DNA from 2 places in the Caballeronia sp. INML1 genome. Region 1 is predicted to be linked to the other one. Evidence: predicted binding sites of a transcription regulator. Region 1 holds the regulator's gene; the other holds the start of a gene.
What was found. The regulator LexA, encoded in region 1, represses DNA repair genes until DNA is damaged. The targets are predictions, from matches to a motif close to ACTGTATNNNNATACAGT.
Positions count from the first base shown of each region.

Region 2: a site for LexA is predicted at 3,833-3,850, ahead of NCR38_RS26490 (putative DNA modification/repair radical SAM protein). Genes of this name have one in related genera too.

Region 1 covers NZ_JALQDT010000015.1:4,118-9,830, forward strand. Annotated here, with positions in the region: gene NCR38_RS06105 (ABC transporter permease) at 1-115, opposite strand, end outside; gene nodI (nodulation factor ABC transporter ATP-binding protein NodI) at 120-1,082, opposite strand; gene NCR38_RS06115 (universal stress protein) at 1,414-1,923, shown strand; gene NCR38_RS06120 (DUF2939 domain-containing protein) at 1,941-2,540, opposite strand; gene NCR38_RS06125 (hypothetical protein) at 2,641-2,967, opposite strand; gene lexA (transcriptional repressor LexA) at 3,174-3,851, opposite strand; gene NCR38_RS06135 (sulfate ABC transporter substrate-binding protein) at 4,110-5,144, shown strand; gene cysT (sulfate ABC transporter permease subunit CysT) at 5,236-5,713, shown strand, end outside.
Region 2 covers NZ_JALQDT010000065.1:25,610-31,322, reverse strand. Annotated here, with positions in the region: gene NCR38_RS26505 (DUF4410 domain-containing protein) at 1-5, opposite strand, end outside; gene NCR38_RS26500 (SDR family NAD(P)-dependent oxidoreductase) at 392-1,180, shown strand; gene NCR38_RS26495 (UdgX family uracil-DNA binding protein) at 1,194-2,609, opposite strand; gene NCR38_RS26490 (putative DNA modification/repair radical SAM protein) at 2,609-3,820, opposite strand; gene NCR38_RS26485 (hypothetical protein) at 3,938-4,159, shown strand; gene NCR38_RS26480 (hypothetical protein) at 4,308-4,601, shown strand; gene NCR38_RS26475 (hypothetical protein) at 4,901-5,209, shown strand; gene NCR38_RS26470 (aldose 1-epimerase) at 5,222-5,713, opposite strand, start outside.

The sequences.
Region 1 (5,713 bases):
GCGTTGCATTGGCGGGCAGCGCGCTGGCTAGCGGCGTCACGCTTTGCGCGTGTTTCGGCTGCGCCCGCTCGCGTTTCTTGTTCTTGTCGATGCGGGATGGTTCGAGCGTATCCATTGAGTCAGTCCACCATTTCCCGTCCCGTGAGACGCAGGAAAACATCTTCGAGATTCGCCGGACGATGCAGATAGCGCACGTCCGCGCGGCCTTTCACGCGCGCATGCACGGGCTGCGGATCGTCCACGTAGCAAAAGAGCGTTTCGCCGCTCACTTCCATGCGCTCGACGAACGGCTCGAGTTCCGTCGCGAGCGCCTGCGGATCGGGCCCGTAAATCTCGATGACATCCGAGCCGATCACCGATTCGATGAGATCGTGCGGACGTCCTTCGGCAATCTTGCGGCCTTCCTCGATCACGCAGACGCGGTCGCACAGACGTTCGGCTTCTTCCATGAAATGCGTCGTCAGAAGGATGGTCTTGCCGCGCGTGAGCAGCGAGCGCAGGCGCTCCCAGATGAGATGCCGCGCTTGCGGATCGAGTCCGGTCGTTGGTTCATCCATCACGAGGACATCGGGATCGTTGACGAGCGCGCGCGCGAGCGTGAGACGCCGCTTCATGCCGCCCGACAATTCGCCGACGCGCGCATTCGCCTTGCTCTCCAGACGCGCGAATTCGAGCAGCGAAGGCACGAGCGCATCCATGCGCGCGCCGGTCAGACCAAAGTAGCGGCCGAAGACAGTCAGGTTTTCGCGCACCGTGAAATCGGGATCGAGGTTGTCGAACTGCGGCACGACGCCCACGCGTTCTCTCGCGAACCGGGCGCGCGCGGGGACCGGCTCGCCGACGAGACGAATCGCGCCGCTATCGGGCGAGGTGATGCCGAGCAGCATCTTGAGCGTCGTCGTCTTGCCCGCGCCGTTCGGGCCGAGCAGTCCGAAACATTCGCCGGGCCGCACATCGAACGAGAGACCATCGACGACGGTGCGTTCACCGTAGTGCTTCCTTACTTCGCTGAACTCGATGGCGGGCGCGCCGCTTTCATCGGACCCGCGTGCAGTGCGCTGTTGCAATGTTTGATCAGTCATGCATTCGTGCCGGGAAAACCGCGTGGGGAAATCCAGCGGGCTAGTGTAATCCATTGCACCAAGGCGATGCCTGGCGTGCAACCGCGTGCGGCGGGCGCGTTTCAAACCTGTGCGGCGAGCGTTGAACCGGTTCCGGCCGAAAGTGCCAGAGGCTTGTCCGTTGGCGTGTTCAGAGTTCTGGCACGGTGCGAGCTAGCATGTTCGCGCCGGTAAGCGTTTTCCAGCGTTGCCACGCATGTGGCGACACACGATGATGAAGCAACGCCGCGGGTAAATCGCGCTGTGGTCGCATCGAGCGGGCGCGAAGGGCAAGTTGGCCAGGGAGGTCATGATGGAAAGCTACCGAAAAATCCTGCTCTGCTATGACGGTTCCAGAGAGGGTCGCAAGGCATTGCGGCAAGGCGCGAATCTCGCGCTGGACCTGAATGCCGAGACGCACGTCCTCGCGGTGGTGGACATGCGATCGAGCATTGCGCAGAGCGCCGGACTGCTAACCGATATGGCCTGCGGACGCTTCGAGGAGGCCGCGCGCGATATTTTGCAGGAAGGCGTCGACTGGCTGCGCGAGCGGGGTCTTCAGGCGCAGGGACACTTCGCGTTCGGGCACCCGATCGACGAAATCGCGGCGCTTGCGGAAAGCCTTCAGGTCGATCTCGTCGTGGTGGGGCATCGCTGCCGCAACGGTCTCGCGCGCTGGTGGATGGGCGCGGGCAACACTCCGTTGCTCGACCGCGTGAAGTGCAGCATTCTTGTAGCCGTCTGTCAGGCCGGTGAATCGGCGGAGGCCGAAGATGAAGCGGCCTACGCCGCGAAACCGGTCAAGGCCGAAGCCGGCGCCTGAAGAGGACGTTCGACGCGTCACCCGTTGAGATCGACCGCGACGAGCTTCCATGTCATGAGGCCGTAGCGATGGAAGATCGCCGAGTAACGCGCATCTCCGGCGCCGTGCTGATACGTGACGACGAACGTGTTCAGGCTTCGATAACCGGCCGTGGTCTGGGGCGGCACCTTCGGTGTCTGCTGCGCGGTCGTGACGCCGGGGGCCGGCGCGTCCGGGTGCGCCGCCGATGAGCCGCTCCCGGCCGGCGGCGGCTGCTCGCCCGGATCGCCGCGCGGCGGAATGCCGTTCAGAATCGCCGCGACGCCGTCCGGTGTCGCATAGGAGTCCACCAGAGGACCGACGAGCGCTGCGCCGATCATCGCCCCGATGATCGCGAGCGGATTGCCGCTCTTTTGTATATCGACGCGGCGCGTGAGCAGCGCGCCGACCTGCTCCTTGAGGCTCGCGCGCAGCGCGGGAAAATCGACGTACTCGTTGACGGTCTGCGCATCGCGCGCATCGGCTGCGCGTTTTACGCGGTTCAGCGCGATGTAAGGCGACGCATAGATAAAAGCGAGCGCCGCGGCGAGAATCAGGACGACGACTGCGGCGGCGACGGAGCGGCTAGTGCGGGACATGCGACGGCGAAGCCTCTCTGCAAAACGTGAATCTGAAATTGACCTCGCAGGCGCGTGATAAATCCCGTTAATTCACATTCTGCGGGCGGTGCGCCTCGTTTCAGGCGAGGATGCCGCCGGTGAGCCCCGCGTTTTCCTCCGCGATGCAACGGTCGATCATGCGCGACACTTCGTCGATCTTGCCTACCAGAATCACGCGTGACTGGCCGCGATAGACACGCACCGGCGCGCGCTGTTCCGGCTCCGCATGCACTGTGCTGTTCAACGACACGCGCGCGAAAGCCGGCTGCTGGGACGGCAGCGCGGGCATTTCGTCGAAGAGATCCGACGTAGTTTCGGCGCGCGGCATGCCGCAGGCGATCAGCGCGCGCAGATGGCGCAGGCGGCCGAATTGACGGAAGGGCAGCAGCCGGGCAAAACGTTCCATGATGACTCTCCAGACGATAGGACGCACCGCGGCGCACCGCGCACGGCGGCCGTCATGCTTGTTATGTTTGAACCGGCTCGACTGAACGTCGAAAGCGGTTGGTGAGGCTATCTTGCGATGTCAATGAGACATTTCTTGTCCCGTTGCGAAAGTGAGCGAATGATTTGCCTCCGACTTTCGCTTCCCGCCCATGTCGCGCGGAGACCTCAGAACTCGCCTGAACGAATCAGCCCGACCGCGATGCCTTCCAGCGCGAAATCGCTGCTGCCGGAGCGCACGAAAATATTCTCGTAGTCCGGGTTTTCGGCGATGAGCTCGACGCCGTCCGGACGGCGTTTCCAGCGTTTGACCGTCACGTCGTCGCCGAGACGCGCGACCACGATCTGTCCGTCTTTCGCTTCGGTGCGCTTCTGCACGGCCAGCAAGTCGCCGTCGAGGATGCCGGCGTCGCGCATCGAGAGGCCGCGCACTTTCAGCAGATAGTCCGGCCGGCTGGAAAAGAGCGCGGGGTCGCAGGCGTAATGCTGCGAGATGTGTTCCTGCGCGAGGATCGGACTCCCGGCCGCGACACGCCCGACGAGCGGCAGCGACAGCTGCATGATGCTCTGATGCGGCAGCGTGAATTGATGGGGCATGTCCTCCGAACGATCGGAGCGCGAGGCATCGCCGAGCAGCCTGATGCCGCGCGACGAGCCCGCCGCGAGTTCGATCACGCCCTTGCGCGCCAGCGCCCGCAAGTGCTCCTCCGCGGAATTCGCCGAGCTGAAGCCGAGTTCCGCCGCAATCTCGGCGCGCGTCGGCGGAAAGCCCGTGCGGTCGATCGCGCGCTGGATCAGTTCGAACACCTGCTGCTGCCGCGCGGTAAGTTTTGATGTCTTGGTCACTGGCTCGGGCCCTTGGTGCACTGTATGGATGGACAGATGACTGTATTTTTATACAGTATTTCGCGCTTTTCAAGCTTTACTTTAAGTTCGCCCGTCTGCGGCTGCCGCGCGCACGCTTAGCGGCCGCGATCGCTTTTTCCATCCAGGAATATCGTTCTTAGCAGTTTTACGTATAAAAAAGTGAATAACGATTATTTCTAATCATATAGACGCCTCGATAGACTGATTCCGTCAATTCGATAAGACGGAGAACGGGGAATGCAAAGCATCAGACTGGGATTGGGCAAAGGCGCGCGGCGCCTGGTCGCGGCGGCGGCGCTGACGGCGGCGGGCGTTGGGATGGCCGCGTCGGCCTTCGCGCAGACGTCGTTTCTGAACGTCTCATACGACCCGACCCGCGAGCTGTATCAGGACTTCAATCAGGCGTTCGCGAAAAAGTGGAAGGCCGATACCGGCGAGACGGTGACCTTCAAGCAATCGCACGGCGGCTCGGGCGGACAGGCTCGCGCGGTGCTCGACGGTCTGCAGGCCGACGTCGTCACGCTCGCGCTCGCTTACGACATCGATGCGCTCGCCTCCAAGGGACTCGTCGGCGCGGATTGGCAAAAGCGCCTGCCGGACAACGCGTCGCCGTACACGTCGACGATCGTGTTCCTCGTGCGCAAAGGCAATCCGAAGCACATCAAGGACTGGGACGATCTGACGAAGCCCGGCGTGTCGATCGTCACGCCGAACCCCAAGACCTCGGGCGGCGCGCGCTGGAATTACCTCGCGGCGTGGGCGTATGCGCAGCACAAGCCGGGCGGCAACGAGCAGACCGCGAAAGATTTCGTGACGAAGCTCTATAAGAATGCCGGCGTGCTCGATTCCGGCGCGCGCGGCGCCACGACGAGCTTCGTGCAGCGCGGCCAGGGCGACGTGCTGATCGCGTGGGAAAACGAAGCGTTCCTTTCGGTGAAAGAGTTCGGCACCGACAAGTTCGAGATCGTCGTGCCGACGGTGAGCATCCTCGCGGAACCGCCGGTCGCGGTGGTCGACAAGGTCGTCGACAAGCACGGCACGCGCAAGCTCGCCGATGCCTATCTCAAGTACCTGTATAGCGACGAAGGACAGCAGATCGCCGCACGCAACTTTTATCGGCCGCGCTCGGACAAGGTGCCCGCCGAACTCACCAAGCAGTTTCCGAAGCTGAAGCTCTACACCATCGACGACACGTTCGGCGGCTGGACCAAGGCGCAGAAGACGCATTTCGCGGACGGCGGCGTGTTCGATTCGATCTATCAACCGCAGTAACAGAAGAAGCGGGCGACGCGGCGCATCCATGACGCCGCGCGCCCGAAGCAGCAACGCGCCTCACCCCGGCGCAAAAAAGGATCAATCAAGGATGACGACCCTCACATTCAAGAAGCCGAGCGCGCTTCCCGGGTTCGGCCTGACGCTCGGCATCACGGTGGCGTACTTGAGCCTCGTGGTGCTGATTCCGCTCGCCGCCACCTTCGCGAAGACGGCGACGCTCGACTGGGCGCAGTTCGTACGCGCAGTGACCTCGCCGCGCGTGCTCGCGTCGTATCGGCTCACGTTCAGCGCGGCGCTCGGCGGCGCACTCATCAACGCGGTGTTCGGCTTTCTCGTCGCGTGGGTGCTTGTGCGCTACACGTTTCCGTTCAAGCGCATCGTCGATGCGATCGTCGATCTGCCGTTTGCGCTGCCGACTTCCGTCGCGGGCATCTCGCTCGCCGCGGTCTATGCGGGCAACGGCTGGATCGGGCAATATCTCGCGCCGCTCGGCATCAAGGTCGCCTTCACGCCGCTGGGCGTGCTCGTCGCGCTGACGTTCATCGGCTTGCCTTTCGTCGTGCGCA
Region 2 (5,713 bases), on a different contig from region 1:
GACATGTTGCACCTCCGTACCGGCCGCGCCGGGAATCATGAATGAGTGGATTCGGGATGCGTGATGCGGCTCTCGGTTCTCTGTGCTGTTTTCGCTCTCGATCACGCAGGTGCAACTATGGCCGAAGGCCGCAGCGCTGGCCATCGGGCATTTATGTCGCGGAGTTTCATGGGCCGCGCGGGATGTTCGCGCAATCCTCTGACAGATACAAATCATGCGAGGGACCGCATTTCCGAAGGGCAACATATTCATTTGTTTTCCTAACTAACCAGGGCACGTCGACCGCTGATGCGCGTGACTTCTGCAAACCAGCCCGGTTCTGGTTACCATCCTCCGAACCCGTCGCGCCTGGACGTCGACGCAATCCGCAAACTCGTTCGAAGGAGCAGAAATGGATCTCAAGATCGCCAACAGGCTCGCGCTGGTGTCCGGTTCGACGAAAGGCATCGGGCATGCCATCGCCGTGGCGCTGGCGCGTGAAGGCGCGCGCGTGATCATCAACGGCCGCTCGCAGGCGTCCGTCGACGCGGCGCTCGCGAAGCTGCGCGAACTCGTGCCGAACGCGCAGGCCGAAGGCTTCGCGGGCGACGTCTCGGACGCCGCGCAGGTCGACGACCTCGTGAAGCGCTTTGCGCATGTCGATATTCTCGTCAACAACATGGGCATCTTCGATCCGAAGCCATTCGAGGAGATCCCCGACGAGGAATGGCTGCGCTTCTTCAATGCCAATGTCATGTCGGGCGTGCGACTGTCGCGTGCGTATCTGCCGAAGATGAAGGAGAAGAACTGGGGCCGCGTCGTGTTCATCAGCAGCGAGAGCGGCATCCAGATTCCCGTCGAGATGATTCATTACGGCATGACGAAATCGGCGCAGATATCCCTCGCGCGCGGTCTCGCGGAAACGTGCGAGGGCACGAACGTCACGGTCAATTCAGTGCTGCCGGGGCCGACGAGTTCCGAGGGCGTCACCGAGTTCGTCGAAAAACTTTCGGGGGGCAAGAGCTTTCAGGACTTCGAGACGCAGTTCTTCGAAGAAGCGCGGCCGACCTCGATTCTCAAGCGCTTCATCACGCCCGAGGAAATCGCGAACATGGTGGCGTATGTGTGCTCGGAGTTGTCATCGGCGACGAACGGCGCGGCGTTGCGCGCGGACGGCGGCGTGATTCGCGCGGCGTTCTGAGCTCGTTCCGGGCTTATCTGCCGATGAGCTCGCGCGCCCGTTCGAGCGCCTCGACGATGGCCGCGACGGTTCGCTCGCGCGCGGCTTCGTCGTTCTGCCGAAGCGCATACGACGGGTGATACGTCGCGACAACCTGTTTATCCCGATACGGCACGACGCGTCCCAGATGCGCGGATAGCGTCGCGCGTCGTCCGAAAAGCGCCGTCAACGCCGTCGCGCCGAGCGTAACGATCACGCGCGCGCCGACCTCGTGCAATTCCTGTTCGAGCCAGTACGAACACGCTTCGACTTCCTGTTGCGCGGGCGTCTTGTGCAGACGCCGCTTGCCGCGCGGCTCCCACTTGAAATGTTTCACCGCGTTGGTCAGATAGACCTGCTCGCGCGGCATGCCGGCGCGCTGCATCGCTTCTTGAAGCAGTTGCCCCGCCGGGCCGACGAACGGCTCGCCCTTCAAATCCTCCTGATCGCCGGGCTGTTCGCCGAGCAGCATGATGCGCGCATCGGCCGGGCCCGCGCCGCGCACCGCCTGCGTCGCGTTGCGCCACAGATCGCAGCGGCGGCACGTGTCGAGCGACGTGGGCGCGTCGCGTTCGGGTTGTGCGTCCCGCGCCTGTACCTGCACCGCCTTGCCGCCGAGCGCGCCGACGCGCTGCGCCTGCGCGACGCGACGTGCGCCGCCGCGCGCAGCGCTCACGAGTTGCGGAATCAGCGCACCTTCCGGCAGCCCTTTCCAGAAACGCACCGGCATGTGCTGTTCGAGTGCGGATTCGTTCAGGCGCGCGGGATTGAAGATGCTGCGGTAGTAGGTCATCCAGAGCGCTTCGGCCGCGTCGGGCGTATCGCTCGCATGATCCGATGCGAGCGCGGGGCGGCGTTCCAGTTGCAGGCGCTCGCCGTCGAACATCGCGGCGCCGTCGGGCGTCGCGATGAGCCACGTCGAGCGTCCCATGCGTGCCGCGAAATGCTCCGCGCCCCAGGCGAGGACGTCGTGGCCGGGCTCGTACCACGCCACATATTCGGGGGCGCCGAGCGATGCCTCGCGCTGCCGGAAGCGCACGTACGCGATCATGTCGTGCTGCGCCCGGCGCACCGCCTTCGCCATCCTGTAGAGGCGCGCGCCGTCTTCATCGGCGGGCGACGCAACTGCGCGGTCGCCTTGCGCCCAGCGCCAGAGAACGCGATAGAGGAAGCTCCAGCGGCGGGCATCGCGGAAATGCGCGGCGTCCTTCAAAAGCGACGCGAGTTCGCGTGACACGCGGATTTGCGGCCCGTGAGCTGCGTTGGCCGCGGGCGCCGGTTCGCTGAACAGCGCCGGCTGCGCCTCCGGCGTGCGCCAGTCGATCGCTTCGGGCGTGAGTCCTTGCGCGAGCGCATCGAGCGCGGCGACGCGCCATGCGTCGAAATCGTCGTCGATGACGATGACGTGCATCAGATCAGCGAAAGCTGCACGGGACCGGTGGCCAGCGCGCGCCGAAGATTTTCGGACGGCGACTCGGCAAGCGGCGGCCGGTAATCCGCCGTCACGACGAAAGGCTTCACCTTGTCCATGCCGCAGCGCAACTTCACGAGATCCTGATAACGCACGCGCCGCGCACGCCGCAGCTCGACGATGCGCTTCGCATTGCGCATGCCGATGCCGGGCACACGCGCAATCATGCGCGCGGGCGCGGCATTCAGATCGACGGGAAAGCGGTCGCGATGCGCGAGCGCCCACGCGAGCTTCGGGTCGACATCGAGCGGCAGATTGCCGGCATCGCCGAGCAGTTCGGCGGCGCCGAATCCATAGCCGCGCATCAGAAAGTCCGCCTGATACAGGCGATGCTCGCGCAGGAGCGGCGGCGCTTGCGACGGCACCCCCGACGGGCTGTCGGGAATCGGGCTGAACGCCGAGTAATACACGCGCTTCAACTGATATGAGCCGTATAGCGTCTCAGCGGTGCCGAGGATCGTGCGATCGTCGGTTTCGTCGGCGCCGACGATCATTTGCGTGCTCTGCCCCGCCGGCGCGAAACGCGGCGCACGCGGCTCGACTTCCGACTCCTCCCGCGCGACGCGAATGTTGCCCATCGCCAGCCTGATCGTGCGGCCGCTTTTTTCGGGCGCGAGACGCTCGAGGCTGATTTCGGTCGGCAACTCGATGTTCACGCTCAGGCGGTCGGCGTGGCGTCCCGCTTGCGCGATGATCTCCGGGTCGGCATCGGGAATCGTCTTCAGATGGATATAGCCGCGAAAGTGATGCTTCTCGCGCAGCGTCTTCGCGACGAGGACGAGTTGCTCCATCGTGTAGTTCGAAGAACGAATCACGCCGGAGCTCAGGAACAGTCCGTCGATGTAATTTCGGCGATAGAAGTCGAGCGTCAGGCTGACGACTTCCTCCGGCGTGAAACGGGCGCGCGGCACATTGCTGGACCGCCGGTTGATGCAATAGCGGCAATCGTAAAGACAAAAGTTCGTCAATAAAATCTTGAGCAGCGACACGCAGCGGCCGTCAGGCGTGAAGCTGTGGCAGATGCCCGAACCGGTGCTGGCGCCGAGACCGTCGATGCCGCGCGACTCACGTTTCGGCGCGCCGCCGCTCGCGCATGAAGCATCGTACTTGGCGGCGTCCGCAAGGATTTCGAGCTTTTCGGAAAGGTCCATCTTGCATATGATACTGTATGTATATACAGTATGTCACGAGAGGTGAGGAGTCAAACGCAAATACGCTTGCGCACGCTTCGCGCCTGCCCGCGAAACACATTTCCCGGAGCCTTTTTTATGCGATTCGACTACAAGACTTTCCATATCGATTGCACCGCGCGTCACGACCAGGACGGCAGCTACTACGCTCACGCGAAGATCACGCATCTGCCGGACGAACACGCGGCGCACGTGGAAGTTTTCGAATCCGGCGAACTCGATGCGTTCGCGACCGAATCCGATGCCGTGCATTGCGCGCGCGCGTGGGCCATCGAATGGTGTGACGAGGCGCTTGCGTAACGATCGCGTCGTTTCCCGCAGCATGGTCTGATGCACCGCCATTGCCGCGCGCTCGCGGGCGGCACGGCGATTGCGCAAGTCAAACGGCGACGCTGCAGCATTCTGCGAGGCGGAGCGTATCGAGACCATCGATCAACGGGAGGAAACCATGAAAAACGCAAAGAGAAGTCTGCTTGTTTCGGCCATGATTCTGAGTCTGTCGGGCGCGGCGTTCGCGCAAGGCGCGGGCGGCGGCGCAGGTGGCGGCACGGCGGGTGGCAACGGAGCGGGTCAAGGCGGAACCGGGATGAGCACGCCCAACGCCAACGGTGTGACGGGCACGACCTCGGGCGCATCGGGCGCAAACACAATGGACTCGTCCCAAAGCAGCAAGATGCACAAGAACAAGAAGAGCAGTTCCGACTCGGGTACGTCGAGCGGCGGCGCTGCCAAGTCATACTAAGCGTTTGGAAGTCGTTGCTTCAACGCGCTCGGGCTACTTGCTTGCCCGAGCGCGTTTTTGATGTTCTTCAGCACCCTACCGAAGCATCCCTACCAAATAGGGATTTCTCCCGCTCCTTCATCGCCGTAACGTAGCCACTGAGCGCCATGCGTTGCACTCGACGCGTCTTCTTTCGTCGCGCCGGGTAGCGCATCTTTTGCCATTGGCCGTTGCGCTCGAACCCATCCATCGACAAAGCGGCAAGGAGTCCGAGAATCGTGTTCCCGGCTGCTTGTGCATTTCGTTCAAGGAGCTGGAGCATGAAGTCCAAAGTCAGTCCAACACTTTTCGCGATGATGGCCGCATGCGCGGTCGTCGCCAACGTCGGCGGCATCGGTGCGGCACATGCCGAGGGCATGCCCGCCGATGCGCAGCAACTCGTTCAGACGATGCGCCCGATGTACATGTCGCAGGCCGCGCCGGAGCAGCAGACGGCCGCCATGCCCGCGGCCCAGGCCGATGACGCCGCTTACGGCGGCATGACCGCCGGCGCAGGCGCATCCGCGAGCGGGCGCGCTCAGACCGGCTGCGCCGCGACGCCGCGCTGCGACATCTTCTTCGGTCAGTAAGCGAGCGGAGTTCTACCCGAAGCGAGTCGTCCACGCGAATGACGCGGTGACCGACTCGCCCGGCTTCAACACCGCGCCGCCCTTCATCGCGTGATCGACATGGAGATTGACCCAATCCGCCACGTTGCTCACCGGCTCCACGCAGAGCAAATCGGGATGCGACGCCGGCGCGTACACCACCATGTGATCGAACGGCGCCTCGGCGCTCAACGTGATCGCGCGCCCTTCGTCCGGCCACGCGATTGTCGCCGTACGCGACCAGCCCGCGAAGTTGTTGTCGAGATCGAACGCATCCGGGCACATGCCTTCTTTCGACGCCATCGCATCGACGCACGGATGCGCGCCCGCGTGCGTCGGCAGCAGATCCGGCGTGCTATGCCACATCGCGGCGACGCGTGCGTGAACGCGTGTGTTTCGCGTGCGCGGATAGTATGGGTGATGCCCCATGCCGAAGGGCATCGGCCGATCGGACAGGTTGCGCGCGCAGATCGTGACGGTTAGCGT